2 regions of the Mesorhizobium sp. AA22 genome follow, and region 2 is predicted to be linked to the other one. Evidence: riboswitches for the same ligand, from Rfam matches in the RefSeq annotation. Region 2 holds a riboswitch; the other holds the start of a gene.
What was found. Region 2 has a riboswitch for thiamine pyrophosphate ahead of A9K68_RS13595 (YkoF family thiamine/hydroxymethylpyrimidine-binding protein). Riboswitches for the same ligand answer to the same signal wherever they lie in the genome.
Positions count from the first base shown of each region.

Region 1: it holds a riboswitch for thiamine pyrophosphate, as region 2 does, so the genes downstream of both, thiB (thiamine ABC transporter substrate binding subunit) here and A9K68_RS13595 (YkoF family thiamine/hydroxymethylpyrimidine-binding protein) in region 2, are expected to answer to the same signal.

Region 1 is NZ_CP048406.1:1,270,344-1,274,755, reverse strand. It holds gene thiP (thiamine/thiamine pyrophosphate ABC transporter permease) at 1-541, opposite strand, end outside; gene thiB (thiamine ABC transporter substrate binding subunit) at 802-1,815, opposite strand; TPP riboswitch at 1,859-1,973, opposite strand; gene A9K68_RS06055 (thiamine diphosphokinase) at 2,076-2,720, shown strand; gene A9K68_RS06050 (ABC-F family ATP-binding cassette domain-containing protein) at 2,722-4,412, shown strand, end outside.
Region 2 is NZ_CP048406.1:2,792,051-2,796,462, reverse strand. It holds gene A9K68_RS13605 (aspartate aminotransferase family protein) at 1-757, shown strand, start outside; gene A9K68_RS13600 (alcohol dehydrogenase family protein) at 766-1,875, shown strand; gene A9K68_RS13595 (YkoF family thiamine/hydroxymethylpyrimidine-binding protein) at 1,885-2,493, opposite strand; TPP riboswitch at 2,484-2,595, opposite strand; gene A9K68_RS13590 (DUF2934 domain-containing protein) at 2,920-3,288, shown strand; gene A9K68_RS13585 (aspartate aminotransferase family protein) at 4,349-4,412, opposite strand, start outside.

The sequences.
Region 1 (4,412 bases), 1.5 Mb from region 2:
TGGCGCCCATGCCGAGCTGGCTCGCCAGCCGCCACTGGTCGGCCGGCACTGTCGCCAGCGCCTCGAGGAACAGCCGCGTCGCCAGCGGCAGATTGAAGAAGACATGGGCTACGAGGATGCCGGACAGGCCGTATATGCCCGGCCAGCCCTGACCGCCAATCGCGGTGAGCACGCCGGCGAAATAGCCGGCACGGCCATAGAGAGCCAGAATGCCGAGTGCGGCGACGATGGCCGGCAGCGCAAGCGGCACGGCGAAGAGCTGCAGGATCAAGCCACGACCAAAGAAGCGCGGATGCCGCGACAGCGCCCGCGCAACGAACAGCGCCGGTACGACGGAAAGCAGTGTCGACAGCAAAGCCTGCCACAGCGTGAAACGGGCGACACGGAAGAGGTAGGAATCGAAAGTCGACGCGGCGCCGGTCGGGTTGCGTGTAGCTTCAAGGATGAGCCCGGCGAACGCTCCGCCGATCAGCAGCGCAACAGCGGCAAGCGCGATGGTGCCGGCGGCGACGCGGGGATCGGCAGGATATCCGGTATGCATGCCGCCCTGCCTGGTTCAACGATCGTCGAAGCAGAAAATATGGCTGAGGCCGAGTTCCCGCCCACGCCCCTCTGTCCTGCCCTCCTTGCCAAAACTTGGCATCTCCCCCTCAAGGGGGGAGATTGGCAGCTTTACCCTCGCCTCAATCTTTCGACTTCGATTGGCGAAAGCGGAAGTGACATCCGATCTCCCCCCTTGAGGGGGAGATGTCCGGCAGGACAGAGGGGGGCACCGTAAAGTGATCATCTTTCAATCACAAACTACTTGCTCATCACCGACAGCCATTCGTCGACCCAGGCCTTGCGGTTGGCGGCGACCTCTTCGGGGCTGAACAGCAAAGTCTTGGTCGGCTTGACGAGCTTGTCGAAGGCCGGATTGAGCGGCTTGTCAGTTTTGCCGGCAGGAAACATCCAGTTGGTCTCGGGGATGACATCCTGGAATTTCGGCCCGGTCATGAAAGTCAAGAACTGTTTCGCCAACCGGTTCTTCGCACCCGTGGTGGTTAAGCCGGCAACCTCGATCTGCAGATACTCGCCCTCCTCGAAGGACGCCGCCTGATAGCGTTCGGTGTTTTCGGCGACCATGTGATAGGCCGGCGACGTGGTATAGGACAGCACCATCGGCGCCTCACCCTTGGTGAACAGGCCATAGGCCTCGCTCCAGCCCGGCGTCACGGTGAGCACCTTTGCCTTAAGCTTGGCCCAGGCTTCCGGCGCCTTGTCGCCATAGACCGACCTCACCCACAACAGCAGGCCGAGACCGGGCGTCGAGGTGCGCGGATCCTGGATGACGATCTTCTCATCGGCATTGCCGTCGACCAATTCCTTCAGGCTCTTCGGCGGGGTCTTTAGCTTTTCGGTGTCGTAGACGACGGCGAAATAGCCATAGTCGAACGGCACGAAAATATTGTCGCTCCAGCCACCCGGCACATTGACGTCGATGACGACGCCATGCGGCGAAAACAGGCCGGTGGCCTTGGCTTCGGCCGTCAGATTTGTGTCGAGGCCGAGCACGATGTCGGCCTTGGTTGCGGCGCCTTCCAGCTTGACGCGGTTGAGCAGGGCGACGCCGTCGGCGACCGCGACGAATTCGAGAGTACAGCCGCATTCGGCCTCGAAGGCCTTCTTCACCGCGGGGCCTGGACCCCAGTCGGCGGTGAAGCTCTCATAGGTATAGACGGTGAGTTTTTCCTGCGCGGATGCCGGCCCGATGCCGGCGAGAAGGGCCGCCGCAAGCAGCATTGCCGAAACAAGAGTGTATGAAAACGTGCGCATCGGCGCCTCCTTCGTTCACGTTGAAAGGAATTGAGGCGTCGGGCTGTCCGAAACGTCTAATCCCTCCGCCGGTACAAACCGGATCAGGTTCAGCGGGTTGGCATGGTTGCCTCTCAGCTGGTCCGCGAAGATCGCGTCCAGCACCCCGTTAGAGCGTTTCGACACATAGGCCCGGCCCAGGTGTGGCGCAAGCGGAAGTTTGCCGGGCATCCGGAACGCGGCCTTCCGTTTCGCAAGCAGGGCTGGTAAGGGCCACGCATATGAGCAAATTCACCATCCTGCTTGGCGGCGATCTTATCCGCACGCCGCTGCTCGACCGCCAGGTCGCTGGCACGCGTGTCATCGCCGCCGACGCCGGCATGAGCCATGCCCGGACGCTGAGCCTGACGCCGGAACTCTGGGTCGGCGACTTCGATTCGGTGCCGGCGGAGCTGCCGGACGAGCTGGCCGCCGTGCCCCGCCAGGTGTTTCCGGCAGAAAAGGACAAGACCGACGGCGAACTGGCTATCGCCGCCGCGCTCGAACGCGGCGCGACCAGCCTCGTGCTTGCCGGCGCGTTCGGTGGCAAGCGGACCGACCACGCCTTCTTGCACCTGGCGCTCAGCGTCCGACTGGCCGAGGCAGGGACGGACGTGCTTTTGACCAGCGGCGCACAGGAAGGCACCCCCTTGCTTCGCGGAAAGGCCGGCTTCGACTACGCGGATGGCACGCTGTTTTCGATTCTCGGCTTTTCCGACCTTTCCGGCCTGACCGTGACCGGCGCCAAATGGCCGCTGAACCATATCGAGGTGGCGTTCGGCTCGTCGCTGACCATTTCCAATGAGGTCAAGGGCCGGCTCGAAATCGCGCTGGGCAGCGGCCGCGCGCTGTTGCTCGCCCACCCATTCCCGCTTACCGAAAGCTGACATGGCGCCGCCACTTCTCAATCTCGACGGGATAAAACTGACCTTCGGTGGCACGCCGCTGCTCGACGGAGCGGAACTGATGGCGTCGGCGGGCGACAAGATCGCTTTGGTCGGCCGCAACGGCTCGGGCAAATCGACGTTGCTCAAGATCGCTGCGGGATTGATCGAGCCGCAGGACGGCGAGGTGTTCCGCCAGCCTTCGGCGACAGTGCGCTACCTGCCGCAAATGCCCGACATGGACGGTTTCGCCAGCGTCCGCGCCTATGTCGAGGCGGGGCTCGGACCCGCCGACGATCCCTACCGCGCCGCCTATCTGATGGAGCATCTCGGCCTGTCCGGCGAGGAACCGCCGAACGATCTCTCCGGCGGCGAGGCGCGCCGTGCTGCCCTCGCCCGCGTCATGGCGCCGGAGCCCGACATTCTCCTCCTTGATGAGCCGACCAACCATCTCGACCTGTCGGTCATCGAGTGGCTGGAGGAGGAGCTTGCCCGCACCTCTTCGGCGCTGATCGTCATCTCGCACGACCGCCGTTTCCTCGAGCGCGTGTCACGCGCCACTGTCTGGCTCGATCGCGGCCAGACCCGCAGGCTCGACAAGGGCTTTGGCCATTTCGAGGAATGGCGCGACAACGTGCTGGAAGAAGAAGAGCGCGAGCAGCACAAGCTTGGCCGCCAGATCGTACGCGAGGAGCACTGGTTGCGCTACGGCGTGACGGCAAGGCGCAAGCGCAACATGCGCCGGCTCGGCGAACTGCAGACCATGCGCCAGCGTTTTCGTGGCCACCGCGGCGCCGAGGGTGCGGCGACCATGGTGGCCAGCGACGCCGCCGAATCCGGCAAGCTGGTGATCGAGGCCAAGAACATCGAGAAGAGCTTTGGCGATCTTACCGTGGTCAAGGGCTTCTCGATCCGCATCCAGCGCGGCGATCGTGTCGGCCTGGTCGGGCCGAACGGCGCCGGCAAGACGACGCTGCTGAAGATGCTGACCGGCGAATTGAAGCCGGACTCAGGCTCGGTGCGGCTCGGCACCAATCTGGAGATCGCCACGCTCGACCAGAAGCGCGAGGCGGACGACCGGGCCGAAACGCTGGCGCAATACCTCACCGACGGGCGCGGCGAGAACCTTGTCATCAATGGCGAGCAGCGCCACGTCGTCTCCTATATGAAGGATTTCCTGTTCAAGCCGGAACAGGCGCGCACGCCGGTGCGCGAGCTTTCGGGCGGCGAGCGGGCGCGGCTGCTGCTCGCCCGTGTGCTGGCGCGGCCGGCAAACCTGCTGGTGCTCGACGAGCCGACCAACGATCTCGACATGGAGACACTGGAACTGCTTCAGGAACTGGTCGCCGGTTTTGCCGGTACCGTCATCCTGGTTAGCCACGACCGCGATTTCCTCGATCGCACCGTGACCAGCCTGATCGCGCCGGACGGCGGCGGCCGCTGGATCGAATATGCCGGCGGCTATTCCGACATGCTGGCGCAGCGCGGCGGCACCAGGCTGGACAACCGCAAGCCACGGCCGCCAAAGGCGGAGACCAGCGAAGTGGCGGCGGCAGGCAGGACCGAAGCAGCTGCGCCGAAGGGTCCGGCAAAGAAACTGTCGTTCAAGCAGAAATTCGCGCTGGAATCACTGCCGAAGAAGATCGAGGCGGTGAACGCCTCGATCTCACGGCTGGAGAACAACATCGCCGACCC
Region 2 (4,412 bases):
GCTCGAAGAGATGATCCTGGCTGAAGGCCCGGACACGGTTGCCGCCTTCATCGGCGAGCCGATCCTCGGCACCGGCGGCATTGTGCCGCCGCCCGCCCTCTATTGGGAAAAGATCCAGGCGGTGCTGAAGAAATACGACGTGCTGCTGGTCTCCGACGAAGTGGTCACCGGCTTCGGCCGGCTGGGCACCATGTTCGGCTCCGACCATTACGGCATCAAGCCCGACCTGATCACCATCGCCAAGGGCCTGACCTCGGCCTATGCGCCGCTGTCGGGCGTCATCGTCTCGGACAAGGTCTGGCAGGTGCTGGTGCAGGGTTCCGACAAGCTCGGCTCGCTCGGCCATGGCTGGACCTATTCGGCGCATCCGATCTGCGTTGCCGCCGGTGTCGCCAACCTCGAACTGATCGACGAGATGGACCTGGTGACCAACGCCGCCGAGACAGGCGCCTATTTCCGTGCCGAACTAGCGAAAGCCGCCGGCGGCCACAAAAACGTCGGCGAGGTGCGCGGCGACGGCATGCTGGCGGCAATCGAGTTCGTCGCCGACAGAAATGATCGCGTGTTCTTCGATGCATCGCAAAAGATCGGGCCGCAGGTCGCAACCGCCCTCGCCGCAAGCGGTGTCATCGGCCGCGCCATGCCGCAGGGCGACATTCTCGGCTTTGCGCCGCCGCTCTGCCTCACCCGCGAAGAGGCCGACATCATCGTCTCGAAGACGGCCGATGCGGTGAAAAGCGTGTTTGCAAACATCTGAAGATCGACATGAACGCCATGACCAAAACCCTCCCCGCCACCATGGCCGCCGTGCAGCTGACCGGTCACGGCGGGCCGGAAAAGCTCGTCTACCGCACCGACGTGAAAGTGCCCTCGCCCGCCCCAGGTGAAGTGCTGGTCAAGGTCACCGCTTGCGGCATGAACAACACCGATGTCTGGGTGCGTCAGGGCGCCTATGGCACGGAGGAAGATGCTGCCGCGGTATCGACTTGGCGCCGCCAAGGCAACACGCTGACTTTCCCGCGCATCCAGGGCACAGACACGGTCGGCCACATCGTCGCCGTCGGCGATGGCGTCTCGCCGGACCGTATCGGCGAGCGGGTGATGGTCGACTTCTCGATCTACAACCGCGACGACGATTCGCTTGCCGACATCGACTATATGGGCCACGGCCGTGACGGCGGCTATGCCGAGTACCAGGCTGTGCCGGCCGAGAATGCCCATGTCGTCGCCACCGAGCTGACCGACGTCGAACTCGCCACCTTCTGCTGTGCCTATCTCACCGGCGAACAGATGCTGGAACGTGCCGCACTAAGGGCTGGCGAGCGTGTGCTGGTCACTGGCGCTTCTGGCGGCGTCGGCTCCGGCATCGTGCAGCTGGCGCGGGCGCGCGGCGCCATACCCTATGCCGTCGTCGGCAAGGGCAAGGAAAAGGCGGTGCTCGACATCGGGGCCGAAGCGGTGATCACTCGTGGCATCGCCGACCTGCCCGCCGCCGTGAACGCAGCGACCGAGGGCCGGCCGATCGACGTGGTTGCTGACCTGGTCGGCGGCGCCATGTTCAACGACCTCTTGCGCATCCTCAGGCCCGAAGGTCGCTACACGACGGCCGGCGCGATTGCCGGCCCGGTCGTGCAGCTCGATCTGCGCACCATGTATCTCAAGCAGTTGCAGCTGCACGGGTCCAGTCAGGGCACGCGACACGATTTTCGCCGCATCGTCGGCTACATCGAGGACAAGAAAATCCGGCCGCTGGTCGGCGGCGTCTACAGGCTGTCCGATTTCCACCGCGCCCAGGCGGATTTCATTGCCAAGGATTTCGTCGGCAAGCTGGTGGTCGTTCCGGATGCCGTCTCGGATCTCGCTGCAACCCGTTGACAACCAAGGCTAACGAGGGCTCGGGCTGTTCGCCGACACGGTAAGGTCGAGCGCGACATGGCCTTGCGGCGCGCCGAAGCGAAGGAAAGCTTCCGACAGCGTCGCGAACACCGGTCCAGCGTCGCCCCTCAGCTTCGTGCAGAAATTCTTCGACCTGTCGAAGACCCCCGAGGCCTTGAGGAAGTCGATGCAGCCGTAGATCTCGTCCATGTGGTGGCCCTCGCCGAGCGGATAGAGCGAGAACTGCGCGGCGACCTCTTGTCCGAGTTTTTTCGCACCGTCGACATGCGCCCGCGCCGCGCCGATGCGCTCGGCCAGGGACAGCTCGTGGCTGCTGCCGGAAATCGGGGTGCAGATCGGATCGTCACGCTCGCCAGGGCAGCCACGCGACAAGGTCGCCGATAACACGCAATGCACACCACTTGCCGCCGCCGAGGCGAACAGATCGCGTATGGCCGGAAAAAGCTGTTCCGGCGGGCCGACGATCAGCGTCGAGATGTCGTCGGTCTCAATGCGGAAATTCGGCCGATAGAAATCCATCGCCGAAATTGCCTTGAGGATGACGCCGACGAAGTCATCGCACATCGGATACAGGGAAATCTGTGCACCTGAAAACATAGTCGCCTCGCTCCGCTGGCATTACCCAGATCAGCTTGAGGGACCGAAGGCTTGCACCTTCCATCTCAGCCCCGGCAATACGGAGCGCCCCTGTCGATATGGGCGACGTAGCAGCTGCGCGCACGATGTTCAAGCAATGGCCAGCTCTAATTTAGTCTGGCATCGTGCTGCAGGAGCCGAACTTTCTCCTGAAGCGCGTTTCCGTAGGGAAAACAATGCTGCACCCTTCAGCGCGATGGAGGACTTGCTCTCGAGCACCGCACGAGGATTTGCTCCGGGCCACCTAAATCATCGCAGCATCGCAACGCCGCAGGCATGGTCTTCCGGAAGCCAGCCTTCCCCTCTTTTGTCCGAAATCGGCGTGCAGGGTGGGATCGTTCCGACGCTCCTTCGCGTTGGGTGAAAACCTAACAAGGAGGAACGACCATGTCAGACGACAAACACGAACGCATTCGGCGCCGCGCATATGAGATCTGGGAACGAGAAGGCCAGACGCACGGTCTGCACGAGCGCCATTGGAATCAGGCGACCGTCGAAATTGAGAACGAAGACCGCTCGCTTGGTGCTCGCCCACCGGCAATATCTGGTGCCGATGTGCCAGCTCCCACGCAGACCCAAAGCCGAGTGAAGAAAGGCAACCGCGCCGCTGGTCAATTGGATGTTGAGGCAGCGGAAGCGCTGGCGATGAGAACAGGCATCACCGGCGACCAAGCTCAAGACCTCATCGACCGCCTCGGTGACGATCCGCTGGCACTCGATGAGGCGGCGCGGAGCCTTAGAGCATCCGAAAGGTAACCGCCGGCTGTCCAGGCAGCCCATCGCTGTACTCGACCACCGCCGCAGATTTTCAATCTTCGCCCCCCAAGCGGACCGCCGCATCGGCCGAACGCGTTTCGCCTTCAACGCTCGATGATGCGCGCGTTTCGACGAGCAGCGTCGGCTGCGATCAGCGCCGGGAATGTTCCAGCTTCACGAGGAGCAGGCCCTGTCCTGATGAGTTCCGTCAGCGTGGCCGACCGCACGTTCCCCACACAATGTCGAAGTCTGCCCGCATCGCGTGTGGGTAGAAAGCAGTGCATCAGCCCGGTTCGATTATCGTTTCCTCCACAAAACCAGTGAGGAAGGTTTGACCTGTCGATCAGCATGGCCAGCCATCCACGTCATCGCCGCTGGTCCAACCCACAGCGACCGGTCGGGCGCACTTGGGTTTGCTGACCTGGATGGTCCGGCCGGTGCGTCCGGCCGGCGCGGATTGCGCCACTGAACGACCGAGTTCCGGTAGGTTCTCTTGATTGCACGGCACAGGAACTTGTACCTGCGTTCGACGTTGGCCGCGGCGTTAGCTTCCGCAGGTCCCGTCGAGATCGCGAAACTGCCCTCCACTATGACTGTTTCGGTCATCTTGCATCGCAGGAATTGAATCGTGGAATTCTCATCACGGCAATACCAATCGTTATGTGCCTGAATGAACTCCGCTGAAAGCCGTGGCAGGTCCTCGGGAGACCAGATTATGCAGTAACTGCCGAGCAGAAATGTCTCGAGTGGTTGGGGGCGTGACCGTCTTCCACCGCGGGCCATCGACGAACAGGATAGCCGGATCGCGCAAAAGTTCGGTTACCAGAGCAGCCTCGTCATCAGTATGCATAATGAAACGAAGTTGGCTTCTCATTGTTCGACCCAATCGAGCAAGATGTCCGGTCGCGAAGACTTTCACGACCACATCCGTTTTGGAACCCGGAAACAGGTCTTTAGCACTAGTCCCTAAAGTTCGTCCTTAACCCGACCTGCAACCTTAGCCGAACGCGCTGTCAGCAGCCTGAGCAGGCATAGTAGTCCGCTGAGGCAGTTTTTTGTTTCAGGTTTCAGGTTCGACCTGCTTGACCGCGGCTTCGAGTGATCTTTCAAACGCGTCGACCACC